Regions from separate parts of the Kitasatospora sp. NPDC094028 genome, predicted to be linked through region 2. Evidence: riboswitches for the same ligand, from Rfam matches in the RefSeq annotation. Region 2 holds a riboswitch; each other region holds the start of a gene.
What was found. A riboswitch is a leader RNA that binds a small molecule or an ion and turns the genes downstream of it on or off. The one in region 2 is predicted to bind cyclic di-AMP.
Positions count from the first base shown of each region.

Region 1: it holds a riboswitch for cyclic di-AMP, as region 2 does, so the genes downstream of both, ACPC54_RS41490 (transglycosylase family protein) here and ACPC54_RS01015 (C40 family peptidase) in region 2, are expected to answer to the same signal.
Region 3: it holds a riboswitch for cyclic di-AMP, as region 2 does, so the genes downstream of both, ACPC54_RS24055 (transglycosylase family protein) here and ACPC54_RS01015 (C40 family peptidase) in region 2, are expected to answer to the same signal.

Region 1 covers NZ_JBMVFA010000069.1:1,226-10,509, reverse strand. The annotation lists gene ACPC54_RS41520 (ABC transporter permease) at 1-318, shown strand, start outside; gene ACPC54_RS41515 (NAD(P)/FAD-dependent oxidoreductase) at 607-1,977, opposite strand; gene ACPC54_RS41510 (Ppx/GppA phosphatase family protein) at 2,406-3,341, opposite strand; gene ACPC54_RS41505 (DUF501 domain-containing protein) at 3,344-4,027, opposite strand; gene ACPC54_RS41500 (FtsB family cell division protein) at 3,999-4,481, opposite strand; gene eno (phosphopyruvate hydratase) at 4,613-5,899, opposite strand; gene ACPC54_RS41490 (transglycosylase family protein) at 6,148-6,921, opposite strand; cyclic di-AMP (ydaO/yuaA leader) riboswitch at 6,926-7,093, opposite strand; gene ACPC54_RS41485 (cytochrome P450 family protein) at 7,304-8,587, opposite strand; gene ACPC54_RS41480 (SDR family NAD(P)-dependent oxidoreductase) at 8,885-9,284, shown strand, end outside.
Region 2 covers NZ_JBMVFA010000001.1:226,177-235,460, reverse strand. The annotation lists gene ACPC54_RS01030 (glycosyltransferase 87 family protein) at 1-375, shown strand, start outside; gene ACPC54_RS01025 (hypothetical protein) at 418-1,452, opposite strand; gene ACPC54_RS01020 (C40 family peptidase) at 1,626-2,672, opposite strand; gene ACPC54_RS01015 (C40 family peptidase) at 2,898-4,001, opposite strand; cyclic di-AMP (ydaO/yuaA leader) riboswitch at 4,012-4,165, opposite strand; gene ACPC54_RS01010 (C40 family peptidase) at 4,520-5,557, opposite strand; gene ACPC54_RS01005 (NYN domain-containing protein) at 5,757-7,196, opposite strand; gene ACPC54_RS01000 (hypothetical protein) at 7,330-7,593, opposite strand; gene ACPC54_RS00995 (rhomboid family intramembrane serine protease) at 8,016-8,798, shown strand; gene ACPC54_RS00990 (Lrp/AsnC ligand binding domain-containing protein) at 8,840-9,121, shown strand; gene ACPC54_RS00985 (aminotransferase class V-fold PLP-dependent enzyme) at 9,139-9,284, opposite strand, start outside.
Region 3 covers NZ_JBMVFA010000016.1:158,043-167,326, reverse strand. The annotation lists gene ACPC54_RS24085 (MFS transporter) at 1-1,332, shown strand, start outside; gene ACPC54_RS24080 (TetR/AcrR family transcriptional regulator) at 1,566-2,171, shown strand; gene ACPC54_RS24075 (Sco1979 family transcriptional regulator) at 2,289-3,155, opposite strand; gene ACPC54_RS24070 (ATP-binding protein) at 3,573-4,094, shown strand; gene ACPC54_RS24065 (DUF397 domain-containing protein) at 4,382-4,654, opposite strand; gene ACPC54_RS24060 (sirohydrochlorin chelatase family protein) at 5,222-6,169, shown strand; cyclic di-AMP (ydaO/yuaA leader) riboswitch at 6,706-6,868, shown strand; gene ACPC54_RS24055 (transglycosylase family protein) at 6,855-8,186, shown strand; gene ACPC54_RS24050 (hypothetical protein) at 8,367-8,567, shown strand; gene ACPC54_RS24045 (LacI family DNA-binding transcriptional regulator) at 8,656-9,284, opposite strand, start outside.

The sequences.
Region 1 (9,284 bases), on a different contig from region 2:
GTCTTCGAGCGCAAGCGCGAGATCGGGATGCTGCGGGCGATCGGCCTGGACCGCGGGGGCATCAAGCGGATGGTCCGTCTGGAGTCCGTGGTGATCTCGCTGTTCGGCGCCGGCATCGGCCTGCTGCTCGGCTGCTTCATCGCCTGGGCGATCAACGGCACCCTGAAGTCCAGCCTGGCCGGCCTGACCACCGTCCTGCCGTACGGCCAGCTGGCGCTCTTCCTGGCGCTGGCCGGGCTGGTCGGCCTGGTGGCCGCGATCTGGCCGGCCCGCCGGGCCGCCAAGCTGGACATCCTGGAGAGCATCAAGACCGACTGACGGCCCGGCCACCGACGCCGCCGGCCCCGAGCCTCCCGCTCGGGGCCGGCGGCGTCTCCGGGCCCAGCGGGCGCCCTGCCCCGAGCCTCCGGGCCGGAAGGCCCGGAGGCGAGCGGGTGACGACGCAGCAGAGCCCCTGCCGGAGGGTCTCGGCAGGGGCTCTGTACTGCTTGTACTCCGCCCGGTCGCACGGCCGGCTGAGCACCACGGAGGTCGTGGTCCGGCGACACTGCCGGGCGGAGGGCCTCCGACTCATACCCGGCGCTCCCACACCGGGGTCTCAGTCGCTTACTTGCCGGCGAGTTCCTTCTCGGCGGCCGGCTTGGCAGCGGTCTCGGCGGGCTTGGTGGGCGGCGTGACCTCCTGGATGGGCAGCTGCGGCTGCTCCATCTGGGAGAGGCCGACCATCTCGCGCTTGAAGAAGACCGCGAGCGTCCAGTCCATGAAGACGCGGACCTTGCGGTTGAAGGTCGGGACCATCGCGCCGTGGTACAGGCGGTGGAACCACCAGGCGAGGCGGCCCTTGAGCTTGACCTTGCCGAAGAGGATCGCGACGCCCTTGTGCAGGCCGAGGCCGGCCACCGCACCGAGGTTCTTGTGCTTGTACTCCTTCTGCGGGAAGCCCCGCATGCCGGAGATCACGTTGTCGCCGAGGACGACGGCCTGGCGGCAGGCGTGCTGGGCGTTCGGCGGGCACCAGGCGCCCTCGCCGACGGCGAGGTCCGGCACCTGGGCGTTGTCGCCGGCGGCCCAGACGTAGTCGAGGCCCTGGACCTGGAGGGTCGGGGCGGTGTCCACGTGGCCGCGCGGGCCCAGCGGCAGGCCGAAGTTGGCGAGGATGGGGTTCGGCTTCACGCCGGCCGTCCACACGATGGTGGCGGCGTCCATCTCCATGCCGTTCTTCAGCATGACGTGGCCGTCGATGCAGGAGTCCATCGAGGTCTCGATGTAGACCTCGATCTTCCGCTCCTCCAGCTTCTCCTTGGTCCACAGGCCCAGCTCCGGGCCGACCTCGGGGAGGATGCGGTTGGCGGCCTCGACCATGACGAAGCGCATGTCGTCACGGGTGAAGGTCTTGTACAGCTTCGCCGCGTCGCGCGCCATGTCTTCGATCTCGGCGAGCGTCTCGACGCCGGCGAAGCCGCCGCCGATGCAGACGAAGGTCAGGGCCTTGCGCCGGATCTCCTCGTCCGTGGTGGACTCGGCCTTGTCCAGCTGCGCCATGACGTGGTTGCGGAGGCCGATGGCCTCCTCGACCGTCTTCATGCCGATGCCGTTCTCCGCCAGACCCGGGATCGGGAAGGTGCGGGAGACCGAGCCGGTCGCGACGACCAGGTACTCGAACGGCAGCTCGTAGGTGTCGCCGGCCGCGGGCTGGATGGTGGCGACCTTGCGGGCGTGGTCGATGCCGGTGACGGACCCGGTCAGCACCTCCGCCTTCTTGAGGACGCCGCGCAGCGGGGCGACGAGGTTGCGAGGCGCGACGCTGCCGCCGGCCGCCTCGGGAAGGAAGGGCAGGTACGTCATGTACGACCGCGGGTCCACGACCGTGACGGTCGCTTCGCCGTAGCGCATCTTCTTGAGGATGCGCATCGCGGCATACAGGCCGACGTAACCACCGCCGACAATGAGGATGCGAGGACGCTCCGTGGTGCTCATATCCGAAAGTATCCAGCACCGTCCGGAGCAGCCTTCGTGAGCCCGGTCACAAGTTGCTGGACACCCCGTGCTACACTGCGCGGCCGCAAAACCGGCCCCGGGGTCCGTGCTCACGGCCCCGCGCGAGGGTGTGTGAACACGCGCCGGAGCACCACCCTGCTGAGCAGCAACGATCCGTACAGCACCCGGGTTCCCGCTCGCGATTTCGATTTTCAAACCTCAGGCGAGCCCCGGCCTGCGATCCCACGGTTCCCGCCGCCGGGGAACCTTCGGTCCCACATTTCGGACGTAGCGGGCGAGCGGGTGCGACGAATGACTGGATCGCCATGTGAAGAAATTCACGAACATTCCGCCACGGGCCCGGGCGCGCCCCGGCCCCGACCCCCCGGAAGGGGCGTCGGGGCCGGTCCGGTAAGCCGTGCAGGGGGTCAGGAGGCGATACTCCAGGCGACCCCGTCGAGGATGTCGTGCTCGCTGACGACCACCTCGGCGGCGCCCGTCCGGTCCATGATCTCCAGCAGCTCCAGCGCGCCGGCGGCGATCACGTCCACCCGGCCCGGGTGCATCGACGGGATGGCCGCGCGCTGGGCGTGGGTGGCGGCCAGCAACTCGGCGGCGATCTCGGCGACCCGCTCCCGGCTGATCCGGGAGTGGTGGATCCGCGCCGAGTCGTACTCGGGCAGGTCCTGGGCGATCGCGGACACCGTGGTGACCGTCCCGGCCAGGCCCACCAGGGTGGCCGCGCCCTTCAGCGGGACGACCTCCTCGGCCTTGTCCAGCTCGGCCCGCACGTGCGCCCGGGCCTCGGCGACCTGCGCCTCGGAGGGCAGCTCGGCGCCGCCGAAGTGCCGCTCGGTGAGCCGCACGCAGCCGATGTCCACCGACCGCGCCGCCTGCACGTCGTCCCCGCCGAGGACGAACTCGGTCGAGCCGCCGCCCAGGTCGAACACCAGGTAGGGCGCCGGGAACTGACCGGCCGACAGCTCCTTGGTGGCGCCGGTGAACGACAGGTGCGCCTCCTCCTCGCCGCTCACCACCTCGGGCTCGACACCCAGGATGTCGCGCACGCCGGTGACGTACTCGGCGCTGTTCTCGGCGTCCCGCGAGGCGCTGGTGGCGACGAAGCGGGTGCGCTCCGGGCCGACGCCGAAGCCCGCGATGACCTCCCGGTACTCGCGGCACGCCGCGAAGGTGCGGGCGAGCGCGTCCGGGTGCAGCCGACCGGTCCGGTCGACGTCCTGGCCCAGCCGGTTGATGATCATCCGGCGGTCGAGGTCGGTGATCTCCCCGGTCTCCGGGTCGAGGTCGGCGACCAGCAGGCGGATCGAGTTGGTGCCGCAGTCGATCGCGGCCACGCGGGTCATGGTCACTCGGACTCCTGCTCCGTGCCGGCTTCCGGTGCGTCGGCCTCGGCGGCGAGCTTCTTGGCGGCCCGCTCGGCGGTCTTCTGCTGCTTGGCCGCGATCACGGCCTCGTGGTCCTGCTCCTTGGCGCGGTTGCGGGCGACCCGCTCGCCGGCGGCCTCGACCTCGGCCGGGGAGACGCAGGGGCCCTTGGCCCACCAGTCCTCCAGCATGCCGATCGCCTCGTCGCCGAGCGGGTTGACGCCCTCCCCGGCAGCCAGCGAGTGGCCCACCAGGACGTGCAGGCACTTCACCCGGTCCGGCATGCCGCCGGCGCTCGGGAAGCCCTCCAGCACCTCGATGGCGTCGCGCCGGGCGATGTAGTCCTCGTGCGCCTTCTGGTACGCGGCGGCCAGCTCAGGGTCCTCGGCGAGCCGGGCGGACTGCTCCTTCATCACGCCCTCCGCCTCCAGGGTGCCGATCAGCGAGGCGGCCTTGGGGCAGGTCAGGTAGTAGAGCGTGGGGAACGGCGTGCCGTCCGGGAGCCGGGGGGCGGTCTCCACGACGTCCGGGTTGCCGCAGGGACAGCGGTGCGCCACACCGCGCAGGCCGCGCGGCACCCGGCCGAGCTGGGCGGCGATGGCCGCGACGTCGGCGTCGGAGACGGCGGGGTGGTTCTCAGTGGTCATGGGGGGAGGTGTCTCCAGCGGGTGGCAATGGGGTCGGACGGGGGTTGGCGGGGGCGGCCGCGGCGGTGTCGGCCGCGTCCACCGAGTCCCAGATGCCGGCGTACCAGGGCTTGGCGGCCTTCACCGGGCCGGCCGCCGTGCCTCCGGGGGAGGCGGTGTCGGTCGCGGAGGGCTGGGCCGCGGGCTGCTTCCCGGCCGGGTCCACCGCGATGTACGGGGTCTCCCCCGGCACCGCGTAGTGCAGCCGGGCGCGGGCCTGCGCCTTGACGTACTCCGGGTCCTGCCAGCGGGCCTTGTCCCGGCGCAGCTGCTCGACCTGCTGACGCGCGTGGTCGGCCTTCGCCCGCTGGGCGGAGATCTCGGCGCGCTGCGAGATGAACTGCCGCGTCGGGTAGGCGAGGATCGCCACCAGTGAGCAGAGCACCAGGACGAGGACGGTCGCCCGGCTCGTGAACCGAGGACGGGCCGCCAAGCCCGGAATCCTCCAGCCAGCCATCTCCGGTGTCCCCTCCTGGTCGCGACGGTGCCCCGCCGTCCACCCTACGGGGTGAACGGCGGGGCACCGGTCAGGCGTGCACTGCCGAGGCGCTCGGCCTCGCGGTGTCAGCCCTCGTGGCGGAAGCGCGGGAACGCGCCGCGGCCGGCGTACTCGGCGGCGTCGTCGAGGATCTCCTCGATGCGCAGCAGCTGGTTGTACTTGGCGACGCGCTCGGAGCGGGCCGGGGCGCCGGTCTTGATCTGGCCGCAGTTGGTGGCGACGGCGAGGTCGGCGATGGTGACGTCCTCGGTCTCGCCGGAGCGGTGCGACATCATGCAGCGGTAGCCGTTGCGCTGGGCCAGCTCGACGGCGTCCAGGGTCTCGGTGAGCGAGCCGATCTGGTTCACCTTCACCAGCAGGGCGTTGGCGGTGCCGGTCTCGATGCCACGGGCCAGGCGGGCCGGGTTGGTGACGAACAGGTCGTCGCCGACCAGCTGGACCTTGTCGCCCAGCTTGACGGTCATGGCCTTCCAGCCGTCCCAGTCCGACTCGTCCAGCGGGTCCTCGATGGAGACCAGCGGGTAGGCCTCGACCAGCTCGGCGTAGTACTCGATGAGCTCGGCGGCGGAGAGGGCCTTGCCCTCGAACTGGTAGGCGCCGTCCTCGTAGAACTCGGAGGAGGCGACGTCCAGGGCCAGCGCGACGTCGCGGCCGGGCACGTAGCCGGCCTTCTCGATGGCCTCCACGATGAGGTCCAGGGCCTCGCGGTTGCTGTCCAGGTTCGGCGCGAAGCCGCCCTCGTCGCCGAGGCCGGTGGACAGGCCGCGCTCCTTCAGCACGCCCTTGAGGGTGTGGTAGACCTCGACGCCCCAGCGGACGGCCTCGGAGAAGGACTCCGCGCCGATCGGGGCGATCATGAACTCCTGGATGTCGACGTTGGAGTCCGCGTGCGAACCGCCGTTGAGGATGTTCATCATCGGAACGGGCAGGACGTGCGCGTTCGGGCCGCCCAGGTAGCGGAACAGCGGCAGGTCGCTGGCCTCGGAGGCGGCGTGCGCGACGGCCAGCGAGACGCCCAGGATGGCGTTGGCGCCGAGCGAGGACTTGTCCGGGGTGGCGTCCAGGTCGAGCATGGCCTGGTCGATCAGGCGCTGCTCGGTGGCGTCGTAGCCGACGAGCTCCGGGCCGATCTGCTCGATGACGGCCAGGACGGCCTTCTCGACGCCCTTGCCGAAGTAGCGGTTCTTGTCACCGTCGCGCAGCTCCAGCGCCTCGAAGGCGCCGGTGGAGGCACCCGAGGGGACGGCGGCACGGCCGGTGCTGCCGTCGTCGAGGCCGACCTCGACCTCGACCGTGGGGTTGCCGCGCGAGTCGAGGATCTCACGGGCTACGACGACATCGATGGACGGCACGAGGCATCTCCTTGCGGAAGCAGGGTCCGGCTGACGGGGTGGTGACTGTCGGCCGGACGATTGCGGAGTCGTTACGACCAGAGCCTAACCGCCCGGACCGGCGGGGCCACGTCGGCCTCGGTTCCGTCTCAGCGTGTGGCCCCACTACCCACCGGTAGTTCACCTGCGCGACCCGGCCCGTCCGCCCGGATCGGGGCGATTGCGGACGAAGGGGGCCGGTGCGGCCGGCCCCCTTCCGGTACGGCCGGTCAGCCGAGGTGCAGCACCTGACCGGGCATGATCAGGTTCGGGTCGCCGCCGACCGTCGACTGGTTGTGCTGGTACAGCGCCTGCCAGCCGCCGGACACGCCCTGGGCGGCGGCGATGTTCGACAGCGTGTCACCGGCCCGGACGGTGTAGTCGTGGCCGGTCGGCGCGGACGGGGCCTGGTCGGCGCGCGGGGCGGCGTGCTTCGGGACGTACTGCTGGGCCGACTGGTCGACCGGCTTCTCGGCCTGCTTCGGCGCGGCGTGCTTCGGCGCGGACGGCTGGGCCGGCTTCGCGGCGGGCTTGGGCGCCTTCGGGGCCTGCGCCTTCGGAGCCTGCGTCTTCGGGGCCGACTGGGCCTGGGTGTCCGAGGAGTCGTCGACGGACGCGGCCGCGCCGCCCTTGCTCAGCCCGGCCTTCTGGGAGCAGACCGGCCAGGCGCCCGGCCCCTGCGAGGCCAGCACCTTCTCGGCGACGGTGATCTGCTGCGCCCGGCTGGCCTGGTTGGCCTGCGGCGCGTAGGCGGTGCCGCCGTACGCCTTCCAGGTGCTGGAGGTGAACTGCAGTCCGCCGTAGAAGCCGTTGCCGGTGTTGATGCTCCAGTCGCCGCCGCTCTCGCACTGGGCGACGGAGTCCCAGCTGGAGGCCGGGGCGGCGACGGCGCCGCCGGCGGTGAGGAGCGGCAGCGCGAGCCCGACACCGGCCACACCGGCGACGGCGATGACCTTCTCGGCCTGGGTGCGGCGGCGGTGACGGCCAGATCCAACGAGCAGCATGAAGGGTCCCTCTCCGCACGCCTGCGAGGTGAGCTGTCGGGTTCGGACCGGGAGGTGGCCCGGCCGCCGTGCGCGGAGACGATCCCGCTCGGGCGGCTTCACCCCAAGCCGTGGAGGAACGGCAACAAACCTGGTTCCCCCGCCCCTGCCCAGGGTCTGGTCGGTTTCCCGTGGCGCGGCGGGCAGGATTCGGCGTTCCGCGCACGAGGTCCGCAGCTGCGAACTCCAGGGAGACTAGACAGATCATCAGGTCGATCACAAGCTCATATCACCGATATCACACAGAAATCACGGCATGTGATCAATCGCCTACCAACGGCGTCGCTTTGTCCGGATTGATGCGTGTTCACACCGGCGCCAACGGCGTACCGGCGACGGCGCGTCAGCGTGGTGCGGTCTCAAAACGCGCATGAGGTGACCGGATCTCAGGGGTGAACTCGACCGGAAGTTCACGCAGACCCCGCATGATCAGGCCACCCCGCCACCGCAGTTCCTCCGGCCGTTCGGCCAACCGCAGATCCGGCAGCCGGGAGAGCAGCGTGGCCAGCGCGGCCCGCCCCTCCAACCGGGCCAGCGGGGCGCCGATGCAGTAGTGGATGCCGTGCCCGAAGCCCAGGTGCGGATTGTCCGCCCGGGCCAGGTCCAGGGTGTTCTCGTCGGCGAACCGGGCCGGATCGCGGTCCGCCGCCGCCAGCACCACCAGCACCGGATCGCCCACCGGGATGTCCACCCCGCCGATCGACAGCGGCTCCGTCGCGAACCGCCAGGTCGCCAGCTCCACCGGCCCGTCGTAGCGCAGGAGTTCCTCGATCCCCGTCTCCAGCAACCCGCTCTCGCCGCGGGCCACCGACTCCTGCAGCAGCCGGCGCTGCTCCGGGTTGCGCAGCAGCGCGTACGTGCCGTTGCCGATCAGGTTCACGGTCGTCTCGAAACCGGCGAACAGCAGGATGAAGGCCATCGCCGCGGCCTCGTTCTCGGTCAGGTGCTCGCCGTGGTCGCTCGCCCGGATCAGGCCGGAGATCAGGTCGTCCCCGAGGTCCGCCCGCTTGCGGTGGATCAGCTCCAGCAGGTACGCCCGCATCCGCTTCACCGCCCGCCCCACGCCGCCGCGTTGGCCGCCGCCGTGTCGAATCATCATCCCGGCCCAGTCCCGGAAGTCGTCCTGGTCCTCGGCCGGCACGCCCAGCAGGTCGCAGATCGCGTAGATGGGGAGCGGGAAGGCGAACTCGTGGATCAGGTCCGCCGAACCGCGCTGCGCGAAGCCGTCGATCAGTCGGTCGGTGAGCTGTTGCACCCGCGGCTCGAACTCGGCCACCCGGCGCGGGGTGAACGCCTTCGACACCAGGCGGCGCAGCCGGGTGTGGTCCGGCGGGTCGATGTTCAGCAGGTGCGTCATCAGGTCCGCCTGCCGCTCCCCCGGAATGCCGACCCGGCCGGTGCGGTGCGCCTGCTCGCTATGGTGCGCCGGGTTCTTCGACAGCCGTCCGTCCGCCAGCGCCTGCCGGGCGTCCGCGTACCGCGTCACCAACCAGGCCTCCACCCCGCTCGGCAGCGTGGTGCGGTGCACCGGGGCGTGCTCGCGCAGCCAGGCGTAGGCCGGGTACGGATCGGCGGCGAACTCCCAGGTGAAGAGCTGCGGGGCGGTGGCATCGGGCTGAGCAGGCATGGGTCGACGGTATCCGGTGGGCGGCGCGCGGCCGGGCCGCGGCGTTCGCGACCACCACCGGCGGCGCGCGAAGGGCTCGTGAACGGCGCGCGGACCGCCCGCGAGCCGTGCGTGAGGCGCGCGTCAACACCCCGTGCCGGGCCCGTGCACGGTTCTTGGACAGCTCTTGGAGTTACGGCGGGCGTGAGTCTGGTCACCTGCGGGGTAATGCCTGTTGCGGAGGGTCAGGTCGTGCCTACGATCCTCCGCAGTACGCGTGGGCGCCGGTGCGGTGTCGCCCACAGGGAGGAGCAGACCATGCGGGTCGCCGGGGCAGTCGTCGTCATCGCGGTACTCGACGGCGGGTCGGGGTCCGACCTCGCCCGCCGGCTCACCGCGGCCGGCGCCGCCGGGATGCTGATCGCCGACCAGCACGTCGGCGTCGCCGAGGACCTCGCCGCCGAACTCGACCGCACGGGCTGCCGCGTCGTCGGCGTCAGCGGGGACGTCCGCCGCCCCAGCGACGTCGCCGCCATCGTCGACACCGCCGAGAAGCACCTCGGCCCGATCGACCTGTTCTGCGTCGCCGGCCCGGACGGCGAGCGGATCGTCTCCCTCGCCGAACTGCCCGCCCACCTCGACCTGGAGCGGCTCGCCGAACTCCTCGCCCTCGTCGGCGACGCCATCGCCGAGGTCGTCCCGCCGCAGCGGCACTCCA
Region 2 (9,284 bases):
TGGCTGGTCGGCGTGGCGGCGGTCTGCCTGACGGTGCGCGGCAGCAGCCAGCGGCCGGTGGCGCTGCTGATCCTGCTGGCCTGCCCGCTGACCCTGCTCGAATTCCCGACCATGTTCACCCAGGTGCTGGCCAGCGACCCGCTGGCGATCGCCCTGCTCGGCTCCCGCAACCTGCTGCTGCTGGCCGCCGCGATCCTCTCCGGCGTCCGGCTGTGGCGGGCCACCCGCGGCCCGGCGCAGCTGCCGGCCACGGTGGTGCTGGCCCCGCCCGAGCCGGTGCCGGCCGGCTACCCGGTGCGCCCGGGGATCGCGTACGAGCAGGACCTGCTCGACGGCATCGACCACCCGGGCACCGCTCCGGCGAAGCGGCGCTGACGGCCTGGGCGCTGATGGTCTGGGCGCTGACGGTCCGGGCGTTCAACGCCCCAGCGCCGCCACCTCGTCCAGCCAGAGCCGGGTGAACTCGGCCAGCCCGATGCCCAGTTCGGCGCGCAGCAGCCGGTCGGTACGGCGCTCGCGGTCCTCGCCGGCGCCGTCGTCCGCGCCGACCGCCCGGTAGAAGGCGACCAGCCGCTGCGGCCCGTACCGGCGGCCGATCAGCTCGCAGGCGAGCCAGGACTGCTCGTACGCCTGGGCGATGCCCTCGGCGCCAGCCGCGAAGTCCCGGTCGGCGGGCAGCGCGGCGGGCAGCTTCCCGGCGGCGACGTCCCGGGCCAGTTCGGGGGCGATCTGCTGCGGGGTGCGGCCGGAGTCCCGGTAGGCCGTCCAGTCGGCGACGCCCTCGGAGAGCCACAGCGGCGTCCAGGCGCGGGTGTCGGCCCTGGTCGCGACGTGGGTGGTCTCGTGGGTGAGGACGACCTGCCGGCCGAAGTCGCTGAGCTTGCGGTACGCCTCCGGGTTGACCAGCACCCGGTCCGCCGGGGTGTGCCAGGGCGCGCCGGGGGCGGCCACGGTGACCGCCGCCATGCCCGTCCAGCCGGCCGGGTCGGCCTCCAGCAGCCGGGCGAACTGCGCTTCGGTGGCGGGCAGTTCGAGCAGCAGCCGGCCCGGCCAGGCCGCGCCCCAGAGCTCGCCGACGGCCGGCACCGCGCGGTCCCCCAGCGCGGCCAGGGCGGCGAGGGTCGGCCCGTCCGCGAGGCCCAGCACCAGGCAGTGCGCGCCGGCCGCGGCCGAGGCGGCGCCGAGGTCCCACAGTGCCGGGGGCCCGCTCGTGCTCTCCTCGTGCTCGACCTGCCAGTCGTCCCCCGCCCGGACCAGCTCGATCCGGCGCGGGTACACCACGGGGTACTCGTCGTAGCCGGTGACCCGGACGGCCAGGTCGGCGGCGGCGGTCAGCCGGTCCGCGCCGGGCGCCGCCGGGGGCAGCACCAGGTTGCGGTAGGCCGCACCGGTCAGCGGCACCCCGGCCAGGCCGGGCAGGGCCGCCGCGCGCGCCGCCAGCAGCGCCGTCACCCGGGCCCGCAGGTCGGCCGCGGGCCGGGCGGGCGGGGCCGGGGCGGCCGGGGGCAGGGACAGCTGGGCCAGCCCGCCGGCCGCGAGCAGCAGCGCGCCGCGCCGGGACAGCGTGCGGTGGGTCCGGGCTCCGGCTATCGGGAGGCGGCCGCCCGGGTCGGAGGTCGCCGCTCTCAGAGCCGGACCACCCCCGAGACCGGCATGGCGTTGACGCTCTCGTAGCGGACCTTGGCGCCCGGGTAGGGGGCGTGCACGATCACCCCGCCGCCGGCGTACATGCCGACGTGGTGCATGTCCCGGTAGAAGATCACCAGGTCTCCCGGCCGCGCTTCGGAGAGGCTGATCCGCTGCCCGGCGGACGCCTGGGCCTGCGAAGTGCGCGGCAGGGTCACTCCGGCCTGCCGCCAGCTGTAGTACATCAGACCGGAGCAGTCGAACGCACGGGGCCCGGTGGAGCCGTACACGTACGGCGAGCCGATCATCCGCACCGCGGCGGCCAGCGCGGCGGCCCCGCGCTCGGAGGCGGGCGGGGCGGTGCCGAGGTCCAGCCGGTCGGTGCCGCGGGTGGCGCGCTGCTCGGCGTCCCGGGCGTCCTGGGCGGTCATCCTGGCCCGTTCGGCCGCACCCAGGCTGTTGAGCAGCTTCTGCGCCTTGGCGAGCCGTTGCTGGATCTGCTGCTTGCTGTCGGCCAGGGTGCGCCGGGACTCCTCCAGCGCGGCCAGCTTGCCGCCGGCCTCGGTGCGGCGCTGGTCGAGCCCGCGCTGACGGGTGACCAGCTCGTGCAGGGTCTCCTGCTGGCGGGTGGCGGCCTGGCCGAGCGTGCGGGCCCGGGAGAGGTAGCCCTCCGGGTCGCTGGAGAGCATCAGCTGGGCGGTCTGCGCCAGGCCGCCGCCGCGGTACTCGGCGCCGGCCACGGTGGCGAGGTCGCCGCGCAGCTGGTTGAGCTGGTCCTGGGCGGTGGCGATCTCGCTCTGCAGGATCGTGGTCTCGCCCTGGAGCCGCCGCTGGGCGTCCTGCGCCGCGTTGTACTTCTCGGACGCCTGCTCGGCCTCGTCGTACAGCCGCTCCACCTGCACCTTGACGTCCTTGCGGTCGGGCGCGTCCGGGCCGCCGGGGGCGGCCTGCGCGGAGCCGGCGGTCGCCACCCCGAGGGCGGTGGTGGCGGCCGCGGTCAGCACCAGCGCGCGGGCGAGCAGTTGGGAACGGCGATGCACGGGCATGGCGGCGGCGGCTCCAATCCTGCGGCGCGGCCCCGCCGCCGCACCGGAACGGGCGGCTCTGGAGCGGGGGTCCGGTGGCAGACGTTAGCGAGTCCGGGCAATCGAGTCCAAACCCCCACCGGTCCGAATATTCGCCCCCTAATCGGACATCAGGACGAGCCGCCGGCAAAGCCGCAGGCCCGGCCTCCCCTGGGGAAGACCGGGCCTGACGGAGGCTGCGCGGGATCAGACCCGCACGATGGAGGAGAGCGGCATGTTGGAGACCGCCTCGTAGCGCACCACGGCGCCCGGCTTCGGCGCGTGCAGCACCTGGCCGTTGCCGGCGTAGATGCCGACGTGGTGGGCGTCGCCGAAGAAGATCAGCAGGTCGCCCGGCTGGGCCTGGGACAGGTCGGAGCCGATCCGGGTGCCGGCGCCGGCCTGCTCCTGCGAGGTGCGCGGCAGCGAGACGCCGGCCTGGTTGAAGGCCCACTGCATCAGGCCGGAGCAGTCGAACGAGCCCGGGCCGGTGGCGCCGTAGACGTACGGGCTGCCGAGCTTGGAGGCGGCGTACTGGAGCGCCGCGGCACCGTGCGAGCTGCCGGGGGCGATCACGGGGGCCGGGGCGGAGAGGTCGCTGCGGCTGCTGTCGCGCGAGGCGCGGTCGGGGGTCGACTGCGCGGGCTTGGCGGCGTCCGCCTTGGCCTTGGCGTCGGCGGCGGCCTTCGCCTCGGCGGCGGCCAGCTGCTGGCGCTCCTGCTCGGTCAGCGTGTTGAGCAGGTCCTGGGCCGCCTTGAGCTTGCCCTGGACCTCCTCCTTGTCCGACTTGAGCTGCTTGGTGGTGGACTCCAGCTCGTTGAGCTTGCCCTGGGCCTCGTTGCGGTCCTGGTCGAGCTTGCGCTGCTGGTCCTGGAGTTCCTTCAGCTGGTTCTTCTGGGTGCCGCCGACCTGGTTCAGGGTGCCGGCCTGGCTGAGGAAGGTGTCCGGGCTGGAGTTGAACATCAGCTGGACGGTGGGCGATATGCCGCCGTTGCGGTACTGCTCGCCGGCGATCTCGGCGAGGCCGCCCTGCAGGTCGGTGACCTGGCCCTGCTGCCGCGCGATCTTGTCCTGCAGGCCGGAGACCTGCTTCTGCAGCTCCTGCTGCTTCTCCTGCGAGGCGTTGTACTTCTCGGTCGCCTGCTCGGCCTGCTCGTTGAGCTTGTCGACCTGCTCCTTGACCTGGTCCTTGGTCGGCTGCGGGTCGGCGTGCGCGCCCTGTGCGGACAGGGCGACGGCAGCGGCGGCGACGCCGGTCAGGATCGAGACGCGGGCGCGGCCGGCGGGCTTGGGACGACGATGGGACGCCACGAAGGCGGGCTCCTTCTTCCTACGTCCGCCTACCGGGTGAGCTGACGGGTTCGGGCCGGAAGCATGCCCTACGACGCCTCACGGCCGTTCCATCGGCCGACCTGGCGCCGATTCACCCCGGAGGAACGTGGTTCCCCGGCTCCGCTCCACAGCGCCCCCGACCACTGGGCTCCCCTGTCGGGCAGTCGCTTCGACCTGCCCCGCTGTCTCGCGAACTCGACGGAAACCACCGCCGCCACCCAGGCTGGGTGATCGACAGTGCGGTGGTTCGGGTCATGACCCTAGTAACTGGACCGTGATCCGTTCAAATCCTTGTCAGAAAAAAGACGTAAGAATGCCGAAGTTCTTCTGTGAAAATGACCGAAGGTGATCACGTCCACACGCATAGCTGATCGGATTTCACGAATCGGCCAGCCGGGCGGTCACAGCCGAACGCCACCCCCCGGAACGAGGGGTGGCGGGTGTCACAAGCGTTCGGAGCGGCCCTGCGGCCTGCCGGTCCGTCGGCCCCGCGGGCGTCAGACCCGGCGGATGGTGTTGATCGGCATCGCGTCGGCCTTCATCACCTTCACCACGTCACCGGTGTGCGGCGCGTGCACCACCATGCCGTTGCCGATGTACATCCCGACGTGGTGCCGGTCGCTGCCGTAGACCACCAGGTCGCCCGGCTGGGCCTGGTCCAGCGAGGGCACCCGGGTGCCGACGTTGCCCTGCTCCTGCGAGGTGCGCGGCAGCGAGACGCCGGCCTGGCCGTACGCCCAGACCATCAGGCCCGAGCAGTCGAAGGTGCTCGGCCCGGTGGAGCCCCACTGGTACGGCGAGCCCTGCTTGCTCATCGCCTTGGCCACCGCGACGCCCGCGTAGCCGCTCGCCTGCGGCAGCGGGCCGATGTCCGGGCGGTCGGAGCCGCGCGAGGCCCGGTCCACCTGAGCCTGCTGGGCCTTCAGCGCGGCACGGTCGGCGGCGCTGAGCGAGTTCATCAGGTCCTGCGCGGCCTTCAGCTTCTGGTTGACGTCCGCCTTGGCCTGGTTCAGGTCCTTGGTCGTGGAGTCGAGCGAGGCCAGCACCGCGGCCGCCTCGGTCTTCTGCTGGTCCAGCCGGCGCTGCTGGTCCAGCAGCCCCTTGAGCGCCTCGGCCTGACTGTTGCTGGCCTGCTGGACGCTGGACGCCTTCTGCAGGTAGCCGCTCGGGTCGGAGGAGAGCATCAGCTGGACGGACGGGTCGATGCCGCCGGTGCGGTACTGCTCTCCGGCCACCTCGGCCAGACCCGACTTCAGCTGGGTCATCTGGTCCTGGCTGCGCGCCACCTGGTCCTGCAGCTGGTCCGACTGCTTGCGCAGCTGGTCGGCCCGCTCCTTGGCGCCGTTGTACTTCTCGGCGGCCTGCTCCTGCTCGGTCTGGAGCTGGTCGATCTGCTCCTTGACCTGGTCCTTGCTGGGCTGGGGCGCGGCGTGCGCGCCCACCTGGGCCGAGAGGGCGACCGCGGTCGCAGCGGCAGCGGTGAGCACGGAGACCCGTGCGCGACTCGGCTGCTTCGGACGGCGGTGGGAGGCCAAGAGACCGGCTCCTTCTTCCATCGGACTCACCTGTACGAGTGAGAATCCGGAAAATAGGTTTGACGCCAGACCCTAGTGAAGATCTCTGCGTTTCGCCAACCCCCCAATGGCGTGAAACCGGCCTCCGACGCTGACTTCACCAGATCCGCACATGACCGCCATCCGGGCGCTGACCAGGCATCACGCCCTCCGGCCCGGGTCAGGGCCGGGCCAGCCGGTTCAGCAGCAGCACCGAGGCCACCGGGCGCGCGCCCGCCTTCCGCACGCCCTCCGCGACCTCCCGATCGGTGGACACCACCACGACCGGACGGCCCTGCGGCTCGGCCCGCACCAGACGGCGGATCAGCTCGTCGGCCGTCTCCCCGGTCCGGCTGAACCGCACCCGCACCCCGCGCGGCGGCGCCATGATCACCGGAACGTCCAGGTCCTGGCCGTCGAACACACAGGTGACCTCCGCCTGGGTGCGCTGCGCCAGCATCGCCAGCCCGCCCAGCAGCCGGATCCGCTGCTGCTCCAGCGGCAGCGTCGGATAGCCGGTCTTGGTCACGTTGTAGCCGTCCACCACCAGGTGCACCTGCGGGATCGCCAGCAGCTGGTCCAGCAGCGCCGGATCGTCGTCCGCCAGACCCCGCCTGGCCACGTCGTGCGGCGAGGCCGCCCCCGGCACCACCGCCTCCACCAGATCCGCCGGGCGGATCTGCGAGACCGGCAGCGCCAGCTCCCGCTGCAGCCCCTGCGCCGACTGCAGCACCGTGTCCAGCAGCAGCCGCAGCCGCATGTCCTCCACGCTGCGCCCCTCGCGGGCCGAACGGCGGCCCTGCTCGGCGGCGTTCTCCAGCTCCGAGACCCGGTGCCGCAGCCGCCGCGCCTCGCTCTCCGCGGTGCCGCGCTCGGCCGCCGCCTGGGCCTTCACGGACTCCAGCTCCCCCGCCAGCCGGCGCGCCTCGGCCTGCGCCCGGCGGGTGTCGCTCTCCAGCGACCGCACCTTCTTGCGCAGCGACTCGGCCTCCCGCCGGACCTCCTCGGACTCCGCGCGCTGGCGGTCCAGGTCCGCGCGGGCGGTGGCCCGCAGCTCGGCCAGCTCGGCCTGCAGCTTCTCCAGCAGCCGCGCGGACTCCGCGGCCGCACCCTCGGCCCCGGCCCGCTCGGCCTCCTCGCCCGCCTCCGCGACCAGCCGGCTCCACCCGGCCGAACGCACCAGGTAGGCGGCGGCCGCGACGTCCATCGGGTCGGCGGCGCCCGGCACGGTGCCCGACTCCAGCGCCTTCACCAGGTCCGGCTGGCCGAGCCGCAGCCGCTCCGCTATCCGCACCCGGAAGGCCGGCTCCGACTCCAGCGCCGCCGCCAGGGCCGTCGCCGCGTACTTGGCCCGCCGCGCGGGGGTGAACTTCGCGTACTGGCGCAGGCTCTGCGGCAGTTCGGCCGCCGGCAGCCCGCCGAGCGCGTCCGAGGCCAGCCCGACCACGCGCCGGCGCACCCCTTCGGGCAGCGGCCGGTCGAGCTTCTCGACCGCCCGCTCCGCCGCCGCGCCGGTCTCCCCGGCCACCTCCGCCGCCCCGGGCCCCTCGGCCGTGCCGGACGCCCCGGGCGCCCCGGACTCGGACGCGGCCGGCTCGACGGGCTCCTTCGCTGCGTCCACCACGTCCTCGGCTCCGATCCTGCTCCAGCGGGGCACGGCCGCGGCCGCCCCTGTCGTCACGCTCCGTGCGTCTTGTCTGTATTGTCCCGTGCGGTGGACGGGCGCGCCCGCACCGCCCACCGCACCCCCGGCATCAGCCCTGCTCGGCGGGGGTCTCCACGCTCTCGGCCCCCGGGCGGGCCACCAGCTCGACCTGGTCCACCGCGTTGCACCAGCGGCAGCGCACCGACTCGATCGTCTCGCTCAGCACCTGGGTCTCCTCGACCTTGGATTCGCCGGCCAGGTCGAAGTGGAGGAACTCGGTCACCCGCGCGGTGCGGGTCACGTCGAAGCGGGTGAGGTTGCCGCACAGCGTGCAGCGCCAGCGCGTCTCTGCGGTCAGGGCGGGGACGGTCATCGGGGGTCCTCTCGGGTGGTCCCTGGGTGGGCCAGGCGCTCCCCCCGGAGCCCCGGCGTCGGCGGCGGGAGGCGGGAATGCCCGCCCCAAGCCTATTGCCTGGGGCAACCGCCCCGGCCACCAGTTCAGCGAAGCCGCCGCCCAGGGCGCGTCTTGTGGATCTTGTCGGATCAGGCCGCGGCGTTGGGGTGCGTGCATCGCAAGGCGGAGGAGGGAGCCACTGCGGTGGGGGCACCTCCCGGCCGAAGGCTGGGGGCCATTGGCGACCGACGACAACGCGGCGAGGTGCGTGCCCTGGGGGTACCTCCCGGCCGGAGGCCGGGGGAGCGTCGCGGACCCGGCAAAGATCCCCAAGACACGCCCTAACCCACCTGCCGTACTGCGCCGTGTCACCTCGGCCGCCCGGAGGGATGCTTGGCCGCATGGCGCTCGCGGCTCCCGACCACACCGGCGCGCCGGCCGGCCGCCCGGCCGGGCCCGCCTCGGCGGTCAGCTACGCCCTGATCGCCGTCAACACGCTGGTGTTCCTGCTCGCCCCGGCCGCCGGCCTCAACCCGCTCTACGGCACCGGCCAGGCCCGGGTCTGCGCCGAGCAGCGGTACGAGCAGCGCTGGGGCACGATCCCGGCGGAGATCCTGGCCGGCCGTCCGCTGACCTCCGAACAGCTGGCCGAGGCCCCCGACCCCGTCCCGGGCTGCCCGGTGGCCGCGACCCCGGGCAAGCACCCGGCGCTGTCCGTCCTCACCGGGCTCTTCCTGCACGCCGGCTGGCTGCACCTGGCCGGCAACCTGCTCTTCCTCTACGTCTTCGGCCCCACCGTCGAACAGCGCCTGGGCCGGGCCCGGTTCGCCGTCTTCTACCTGGCCGCCGGCAGCCTGGCCACGTACGGCTTCGCGCTCGCCGAGGCGCACTCGCCGGGCTCCACCCGCGTCCTGCTCGGCGCCTCGGGCGCGATCTCCGCCGTGCTCGGCGCCTACCTGCGCTTCCATCCGCGCGCCCGGGTGACCACCCTCGTCCCGCTGCTGCTCTTCCTGCCGCTGCGCTTCCCGGCCTGGCTGGTGCTCGGCCTGTGGTTCGCGCTGCAGTGGTGGTCGGTGCACGCGGCCGGCCCCGGGGTGGCGTACCTGGTGCACGTGATCGGCTTCTCGGCCGGGTTCCTCTACGCCTGCGCCGTGGCCGGTCACCCCCCGCGACGCCCCGGCTGACGCCCGATACCCTGGCGGCAACCCACGAAGGAGCGCGAACAGTGATCACCGCCATCGTCCTGATCAAGACCAGCGTCGACCGCATCCCGGAGATCGCCGAGGCCATCGCCGCGATCGAGGGCGTCAGCGAGGTGTACTCGGTGACCGGCGGCTACGACCTGGTGGCGATGGTCCGGGTGCGCCGCCACGACGACCTGGCCGATGTCATCCCGGGCCGGCTGAACAAGGTCCCGGGCGTGGCCCAGACCGAGACCCAGATCGCCTTCCGCACCTACTCCCAGCACGACCTGGAAGCCGCCTTCGCCCTCGGCCTCGACGAGTAGGGCACCCCGGGCGGCCCTCAGCCCTCCCGCCGGCTGTCGGCGACACAACGCCCGCCCTCGTTGCGGTAGTTCCACGCCGCGCCGTCCGCGACCAGCTCACGGACGGCGGTCAGGAAGCGCTCGACGTGCTCGTCCGGCGTCCCGGCGCCGAAGCTCACCCGGA
Region 3 (9,284 bases), on a different contig from region 2:
CTGCTCCTGCTCGGTGGGCGCGCGGCCGACCTGCTCGGCCGCCGTCGCGTCTTCCTCGTCGCCCTCGGCGTCTTCGCCGCCGCCTCGCTGGTCGGCGGCCTGGTCGACGACGGCGCCCTGCTGATCGGCGCCCGCTTCCTCAAGGGCGTCAGCGCCGCGTTCACGGCCCCGGCCGGACTGTCGATCATCACCACGACCTTCGCCGAGGGCCCCGCCCGCAACCGCGCGCTCTCCATCTACACCACCTGCGGCGCCAGCGGCTTCTCGCTCGGCCTGGTGCTCAGCGGCCTGCTCACCTCGGTCGGCTGGCGCTGGACCTTCCTGATGCCCGTCCCGGTCGCGCTGCTGGCCCTGCTGGTCGCCGTCCGCCTGCTCCCCCGCCCGGTCGAGGAGCGCGCCAAGGGCGGCTACGACGTGCTCGGCGCCATCACCGGCACCGCCACGGTGCTGCTGCTGGTGTTCACCGTGACCGAGGCGCAGGGCGCCGGCTGGCTCAGCCTGCGCACGCTCGGCTCGCTCGCCGTGGTCGCCGTGCTGGCCGCCGCCTTCCTCGCCATCGAGAGCCGCGCCGCCCACCCGCTCGTGCGGCTCGGCATCTTCCGCAACGGCTCGGTCGCCCGGGCCAACCTCGTCGCCTTCGCGATGGCCGGCGCGTACGGCGGGTTCCAGTTCGTCGTGACGCTCTTCCTGCAGCACCTGCTCGCCTGGTCCGCCCTGAAGATGGCGCTCGGTCTGCTGCCGGCCGGTGCGATGATCGCGCTCTCCGCCCCGTTCATGGGCAAGGTGGTGGACCGCTTCGGCACCGGCCGCCTGCTGCCCCTCGGGCTGCTCTCGCTGACCGCCGCCTTCGCCCTCTTCCTGCGGCTGGACGAGCACAGCTCCTACCCGGTGCTGGTGCTGCCCTCGATGGTGCTGCTCGGCGTGGGCTTCATGCTCGCCTTCCCCTCGGTGAACATCGCCGCCACCAACGGCGTCGCCGACGAGGAGCAGGGGCTCGCCTCCGGGCTGGTCAACACCGCGATCCAGGTCGGCACCGCCGTCGTCCTGGCCGGCGCGACCGCGATGATCACCGCCGGCAGCGCGGGCGGCGACAGCCCGCAGGCCCAGCTGGACGGCTACCGGCCGGCGCTGCTCTTCGTCACGGCGGTCTCGCTGGTCGGCCTGGTCATCGCCGCGGCCGGCGCCCTGCTGGACCGTCGCCGCGAGTCCGCCGCGGTCCCCGCGCCCGCCGCCCTGACCGTTCCGGCCGGGACCGTCGCGGGTGAAAGCGTCCCGGGTGGCGGCGTCCCGGCCCCGGAGCACGTCCGGGACGCGGTCCTGACCAGGAGCTGAGTCGCGGTCCGCGAGCGCCGGTCCCCGGCCTCGGGCCTCCGAGCGAATGGCGCCGACTCCACCAAACCCCCGTGTTGGTGGAGCCGGCCGTCCTCGTGGCGGCCGACCGCGCGGCGCCCTCCGGGGGCGCGGTCCACGGTGCGGCTGCCGGCTCCGCCAGTATATTGGCTCGGAGCCAATGAACATTCGGAGCAGTCACGATGGCACCTCGCGGGGATTCGGTCAATGAGGAGATGCGGCAGCGGTCCCGCCGACGCATCATGCGGGCCACCGTCGAACTCGTTGACCAGCGCGGATACGCGGGCACCACGCTCGCCGACATCGCCGAACGCGCCGGGCTCGCACGGGGGTTGCTCTCGTACTACTTCGACGGCAAACGGCTGCTGATGCAGGCCGCCACGCACCGGCTGATGCACCAGGCGCTCGCCGGCGCACTGGCCGACCTGGCGCCGGACGCCTCCCCCGAGGCCCGGCTCGCCACCGCGATCGACGCCGTCCTCACCCTGGCGCTGGACCACCCCCGGGTGATGCGCTCGCACCTGGCGCTGATCCTCGACCCTGACACCGGCGCCTTCGTCCAGGATCCGGAGCAGCAGCGGCTCGGCGCGATCCTGCAGGACCTGCTGCACGACTGGGGCGCACCGGACCCGGCCGCCGCGCACGCGGTGCTGCGCAGCGCGCTGATGGGCGGCTGCATCGGGGTGCTGCTGCCGGGCGCCGAACTCTCGCTCGCGCCGATCCGGGCCGACCTGTTCGGCCGCTACGACCTGCCCTGGGGGCTGGGCCGCCCGCCGCAGCCGCTGCCGCCGGAACGCGAACGGCCGCCGGCCCGCGGTTGACGGCGGGTGGGCGGCTGCGGGGAGGACGTCGCGAGGGCGTCGCGCCCCCCGGGCCCGGCTCCCGGGCGCTCAGCGGTCGTTCGGCTCAGCGGTCCGGCGGTTCGGCGCTCCGGCGGTTCAGCGTTCCTTCAGTATCGAGGCGAGCAGGTCTATGGTGCGCTCCGGCGTGAGGCTGTCCACGCAGAGCCGCTCCATGACCTGGACGTAGGCGTCGACGTCGTCGCGCTTGTCGAGGTAGAGCGCGCTGGTCAGCTGCTCCAGGTAGACGACGTCGGCGAGGTCCTGTTCGGGGAAGCGCAGGATGGAGAACGCCCCGGACTCGCCCGCGTGCGCGCCGAACCGGAACGGCATGACCTGGATCACCACGTTGGCCTGCTCGGCGACGTCGATCAGGTACTGCACCTGACTGCGCATCACCTTCGGCCCGCCGACCGGGCGGCGCAGCGCCGCCTCGTCGATCACGGCCCACAGCCGCGGGCTGGCGCCCTCGGTCAGCAGTTTCTGGCGGCGCATCCGGAGGCTGACCCGGCGCTCGACCTCGTCGTCGCACAGGGCCGGCCGACTCTGGCCGAAAACCGCGCGTGCGTACTCCTCGCACTGCAGCAGCCCGGGGATGAACTGCACCTCGTAGGTGCGGATCAGCTGGGCCGCCTCCTCCAGACCGACGTAGGTCTGGAACCAGCCCGGCAGCACGTCGTTGAAACTGTGCCACCAGCCGGACTTGTTGGCCTCGCGGACCAGCCCGAGCAGGGCCTCCCGCTCGCCGCCGTCGTCCACGCCGTAGAGGGTGAGCAGGTCGGCGACGTCGCGCTCCTTGAAGCTGACGCGGCCGAGTTCCATCCGACTGATCTTGGACTCGGACGCGCGGATCGCGTAGCCCGCGTCCTCGCGGGTGATGCCGCGACTCTCTCGCAGCCTGCGCAGCTGCGAGCCGAGGAGGATTCGGCGGACCATCGAGCCGCCGCCCGGCTGAACTGTGGTCATGCGGTCGAAACCTCCACCTAGGGCAAACAGCGCACAGTCTGCCATCAGTTGAGCGCTCACGGTGCCGATACTGACGGATGTTCCTATCAGTTCTGCACTCCGCACACCAGGATGCACGTGCATTCGGCGCTTGCATATGCCAATAGTGCGACTGCACGTGAATCGACTCTTGCATCTGCAGTGAGCGCACACCACCATGGTGCACGTGCACCTGCACATCCCTGGCAATCCCGCGGGCTCCGCGTCGACCCCACGCGCGACTCCGTGCACCCACCCGTCGGCGTCCCCCACGCAGGCGGGTGTCCGAGTGCGCGCGCGCCTGGTCGAGGGGCGGCCGTGCGGCCGAGCGAGTCGGAGGTGACCGGCATGACCCCGGCGGGTCCAGCCGTGTCCGCCCCCTTATGGGAGGAGCTCTTCATGAGCACCGGTACGGCTTTGGCGGTTGACCCCCATGTGGTCACCTGTACGCTCGCTCCTCGCTTCGAATCCGTCAGAACCGCGCGCGACTTCGTCCGGGCCGCTCTCGAACGCTGGGACCTGACCGAGCTGTTCGACGACGTCGCGCTGGTCGCCTCGGAGCTGGTCACCAACGCGCTGCGGCATGCGATCGGCGCACGGCCCGACCCGACGGGCGGCGCCCAGGGCGAGTACGACTTTCCCACACAGCCGGCCCCCGAGGGCCGGCTGCCGATCCGAATAAGCCTCGTGCACCGCGCCCCGCAGGTGGTGTGCGCGGTCAGCGACCCGAGCTGTCTCGGGCCGGTGGCCCGGGAGGCGGACTTCGTCGCGGAGTCCGGTCGCGGGCTGCACCTGGTGGAATCGTTCAGCCGCTCCTGGGGCTGGCACCCGCTGGGCAGCGGCAAGGTGGTCTGGGCGATGTTCGAAGCGGAGCCCGCGGTCGGCTCCGAAGCCGGCGGACGGCACCGACGCTCCGCCTAGCGCAGGGCGCCGCGCGGACGGCGGCGGGCGAGGCCCCGGGAGGACCACACCCCGGGCGCCGGCGGGCGCACGCGCCCGGCCGGTCAGGGGCGGCACCCGCGCGCAGCGGTGCGGCGGGCGCGGCGGACGCCCCGGGCACCGCGAGCACGGCGGACACCACGGCCGTGCCGGACCCCGCAGGAAACACCCCCGGAACCAGGGGTACCGGAGCACCGGCTCCGGACAAGTCAAAGGCCGTCGTGGTGTCAGCACCCACGACGGCCCCCCGATGGCGAAGCGGCCCCCCGTCAGACCGCCAGGTGGTCGAACTCCCCGTCCTTGGCCCCCAGCAGCAGGGCGGCGATCTCCGCCCGGGTGTAGATGAGCGCCGGGCCGTCCGGGAAGCGCGAGTTGCGCATCGCCACGTCGCCGCCCGGCAGGGCGGCGAATTCGACGCAGTTGCCCTGCGAGTTGCTGTGCCGGCTCTTCTGCCAGACGACCCCCGTGAGATCGGCGGCGGCCATCCCGTTGTAGGGGCCGCACGAGCCGTGCGTGTGCTGCGAGTCCTGCGAGTCGTGCATAGAAATCTCCCGAAGAGATCCGGAGTTGTCGTCCGGCGCGGCGCCCCCGGCACCCACCGAACGATCGGACCGGCCCCGTACCGGCCCGGTACAACGCCTCACTTGACGCGATGATAGCTGCAGTGCACGTGCATCAGCACGGGACGTTGCAGGTGCACGAGGCTTTCTTTCCATGCCCCGAACTCTTCACGGACCCTTCTCCTGACGGTATGTAAACGGACAAACGCCACTGAATCGCCAGCGGTCCGATGACCGGCCGTGAGCGGCCCTCCGCTGAATGTTGATCTTCGACCGCCGGGAGTCGCACCCCCGTGACCCTCTGTCAAACCGGTCCGGCCCTGTGAAACATCTCACTCGCCACGGCTGCAACGCCGGGCCCCTCGCGCCGCGTCATCACTCTCCGGTCCCCTGCGGCCCCGGGCGAGGGATTGGGGAGGTTTTCGTCCGGATTGCCGGGAAATCTCCCGATCCGGCGGGGGTGGCGCACAGGCCCGGCACGGAGCGCACGCGAAACCCGTCCGGCAGCCGACTGCAGGCCTGACGGGGCGATGTCCTACGATCTCCGGCATGAGCACCGCAGCCATTCCGGGCGCGCCACTGCCCGTCCGCACTCCAGGCTCCCGTGCGCGGGGGCGCCATCGCCGTCCCGAGCGCCCCGAGATTCCGACCGGAGCCCCGGCCCTGGTGCTGGCCGTGCCCGCGACCGCCGGGCCCGAGTCCCGCTCGGTCGTCGAGGAACTGCTGTCGATCGTCCGCAGCGAGCAGAACGGCGTCCAGGCCGCGGCCGGATACCTCACCGGTGACGGCGAGGCGGCCGACAGCGAGGACCGCACCGTCGCCGAGCTCCTGGCCGCGACCGCCGAGGCCGGCCTGCCCGCACCCGTCGTGGTGCCGCTGGTCTCCGGTCCGCACGACTTCCTGACCGGGCTTCACGCCCTCGCCGCCGAGTACGGCGCGACCGTCACCGACGCGCTGGGCCCGCACCCGCTGCTCGCCGAGGGCGTGCACGTGCGGCTGTCCGAGGCCGGACTGGCCCGCGCCGACCGCGCCCGGCTGTTCGCCATCGCCACCGCCGCGGACGGCGTCGTCCTCACCACCGCGGGCGGCGAGGACGCGGCCGCCGCGGCCGGCATCACCGGCGTGCTGCTCGCCGCCCGGCTGGCCGTCCCGGTCGTCGCCGCCGCGCTCGACGTGCCCGGCTCGGTCGCCGCGGCCGTGGACCACCTCAAGGAGACCGGCTCCCAGCGCCCGGCGCTGGCCCCGCTGGTGATCGGCCCCGAGGCGGACTCCGAGCTGCTCGCCACGGCCGCCGAGGAGACCGGCTGCCCGTCCGCCGCGCCGCTCGGCGCCTACCCGGCGGTGGCGCAGCTGATCGCTTCCACCTACCTGGCCGCGCTGCCCACCCCCTCGCCGGAGGAGCTGGCCCAGGCCGAAGCCGAGGCCGCTGCCGCCGCCGAGGCCGGGGAGGGCTCCCGTGGCGCCCACGCGGCCGCCCAGGGGCCCGTGGAGGCCTGACGGGCCGCCCGCACCCCCGTCGTACGCCCGAGGGCCCGGAACGTTCGCGTTCCGGGCCCTTTCGGCTGCCCGCGCGCGGACGGACGGGCCGGGCGGCCGAGCGGGCCGGGCAGGCCGGGCAGGCCGGGCAGGCCGGGCAGGCCGGGCAGGCCGACGAGGAAGCGTCGAACGCGCGGGCCGCGAAAGGTTATGTCCGTTCTGCGCGATTTATGGGCGAATAGACCGGCGCCCGATTTACCGCCGCTCCCCCGCCGCAAAAGCGCGCTCCCATCCGCACTCCCCCGCGCCGCCCCGCACCCCGACGCTCCGTCACGCCTTTCCTGAGGCGGAGCCAGTTGTGGGAATTCACCGCCGGATTGCCGAAAAACGATCATTTGCGATCTTGATTTGCAGCCCATTCGACAGTTTTCGCTAAACCGTGATGCGCATCACACTGTTTGCGGATTTCCCTTAATTCTGCTTAACGTGCTCCCCGTTCGTGACCACACGGACCCAGTTCATCCGCAACGCCGAGTCCTGCCGTCGGATGTCCTGGCAGCGCGAAAACGCACCACGGCAGGAGCGGGGGACCCACAGGTAAGTCGCCCCGGACCGTTCCCCGGAACGGTTCTGGGCTAGGGGTGAAGCCGCGCTCACCGCGCGGCCGGGCAACTCCAGCCCGAATCCGACAGCTCACCTCGCAGGCGTGGGAGAGGACCGCGTCTTCATGCTGCCCACCAACGGCACCCGCCTGTCCAGCCGCACCCGTCGCGTGATCGCCGCCCTCGGCGTCGCCGGCATCGGCCTCACCGTCCCCTGCCTCACCACCGGCACCGCCTCCGCCGCGTCCGTCGCCACCTGGGACAAGGTCGCCCAGTGCGAGAGCAGCGGCGACTGGAGCATCAACACCGGCAACGGCTTCTACGGCGGCCTGCAGTTCACCTCCAGCACCTGGGCCGCCTTCGGTGGCACCGCCTACGCCCCGCAGGCCAACCAGGCCACCAAGGACCAGCAGATCGCCGTCGCCGAGAAGGTCCTCGCCTCGCAGGGCCCCGGCGCCTGGCCCGTCTGCTCCATCCAGGCCGGCCTGACCCAGGGCGGCACCCCCGCCGCCGTCGACACCTCGGCCGGCACCGCCCCCAAGGCCGCCGCCAAGCCGGCCGCCAAGCCCGCCCAGGCCCCGGCCGCGCCGGCCGCCAAGCCCGCCGCGCCCGCCCCGGACCAGGCCGCCGCCGACACCGCCAAGAGCGGCTCCACCACGAGCGACTGGGCCAAGGGCGCCTGGGCGCAGAAGCGCCAGCCGCAGGCCCCCGGCAGCGACTACACCGTCGTCGACGGCGACTGGCTGTCCTCGATCGCCGCCAAGCACAACGTCCAGGGCGGCTGGCAGCACCTGTACGACCTGAACCGCGCCACCCTGACCCAGGGTCCGGACACCATCTACCCGGGCCAGCACCTGAGCTTCGGTGACGAGGCCGCCGCCCCGGCGGGCCAGTCCTCCACCGACAAGTCCGGCTCGGGCTTCAGCTGGTTCGACCGCTCGCAGCAGTCCGGCCAGGCCGCCACCGGCGGTGCCGTGAACGCCAAGCCGACCGCGCAGGAGCAGACCTCGCCGAAGCAGACCGCGCAGGCCGCCAAGCCCGCCGCCCCGGCCCAGACCCAGGCCCCGGCCGCGACCGGCAGCATGGCCGCCGCGATCTCCTTCGCCAAGGCCCAGGTCGGCCAGGCCTACGTCTACGGCGGCACCGGCAACGGCGGCTGGGACTGCTCCGGCCTGACCCAGGCCGCGCTGCGCGCCGCGGGCATCTCGGTGCCGCGCGTCGCCGCCGACCAGGCCGCCGCCAGCACCCACGTCTCGCTGGACAGCCTGCAGCCGGGCGACCTGCTGTTCTGGTCCAACAACGGCCAGGACTCCGGCGTCTACCACGTCGCGATCTACATCGGCGGCGGCCAGTACGTCGAGGCCGCCAACCCCAGCGTCGGCGTGCGCCTGCAGACCGTCGCCAACTGGGCGCCGGACTTCGCCGGCCGCGTCTGAGCCCGCCGGCTGACAGCTGACGGCTGACGGCCGGGGAACCGGCGCCACGACGCCCCCGGGGAGAGCCTGCCCGCTCCTCCCCGGGGGTTCTGGCGCGTTCCGGTGCCGGGACGATCGCCGCTGTGGTGGAACGGAGCCCCAAGGGGCATGCTGCTGCTCTGCACCCGAGGAGGAGTCACCATGGCCCAGGTCACCGTCACCATCGATGCGAACCTCGCGATCGACGTGATGATGCTCGCCGGAACGAAGAACCCGCAGGACGCCGTCGAACTGGTCCTGCGCGACTACCTGGCCCGCGGCCGACGCACCGAGATGCGCACCGGCGACGCCACGGACGGCCACCGGCTCACCATGGACCGCCCGCCCGCGCAGGAGGGCTGAGCCGGGCGCGGCCGGCCGGACCGCACGACGACGGGCCCCGGAGAGCAACCGCTCTCCGGGGCCCGTCCGTTGGGCTTTCCCGCCGCCGTCAGCGCGCGCAGGCCCCGGTGGACCCGCGCATCACCAGCTCCGGCTGGAACATGAACTCCCCGCGCTGCCCGGCGTTCGAGCCGACCTCCTCCAGCAGCGCGTCCACCGCGGCCGTGGCCATCGCCTCGACCGGCTGGCGGATCGTGGTCAACGGCGGCTCGGTGAAGGCGATCAGCGGCGAGTCGTCGAAGCCGACCACCGACACGTCGTGCGGCACCGACAGCCCGCGCTGGCGCACCGCCCGGATCGCCCCGAGCGCCATCATGTCGCTGCCGCAGACGATCGCCGTGCAGCCCTTGTCGAGCAGCGCGCCGGCCGCCGCGTGCCCGCCCTCCACGCTGAACAGCGTGTGGTGGACGAGCCCTTCGGCCTCCTCCGCGCTCAGCCCCAGCACCTCGCGCAGCGCGGCCGTGAAGCCCTCGATCTTGCGCAGCACCGGCACGTACCGCTTCTGCCCGACCGCCAACCCGATCCGCTCGTGGCCGAGTTCGGCCAGGTGCTGGACGGCCATCCACATCGCGGCCCGGTCGTCCGGCGAGATGAACGGCGCGTCGATCCGCTCGCTGTAGCCGTTGATCAGCACGAACGGCACGCCGCGCCCGGAGAGGCGGGCGTAGCGGTCGTGGT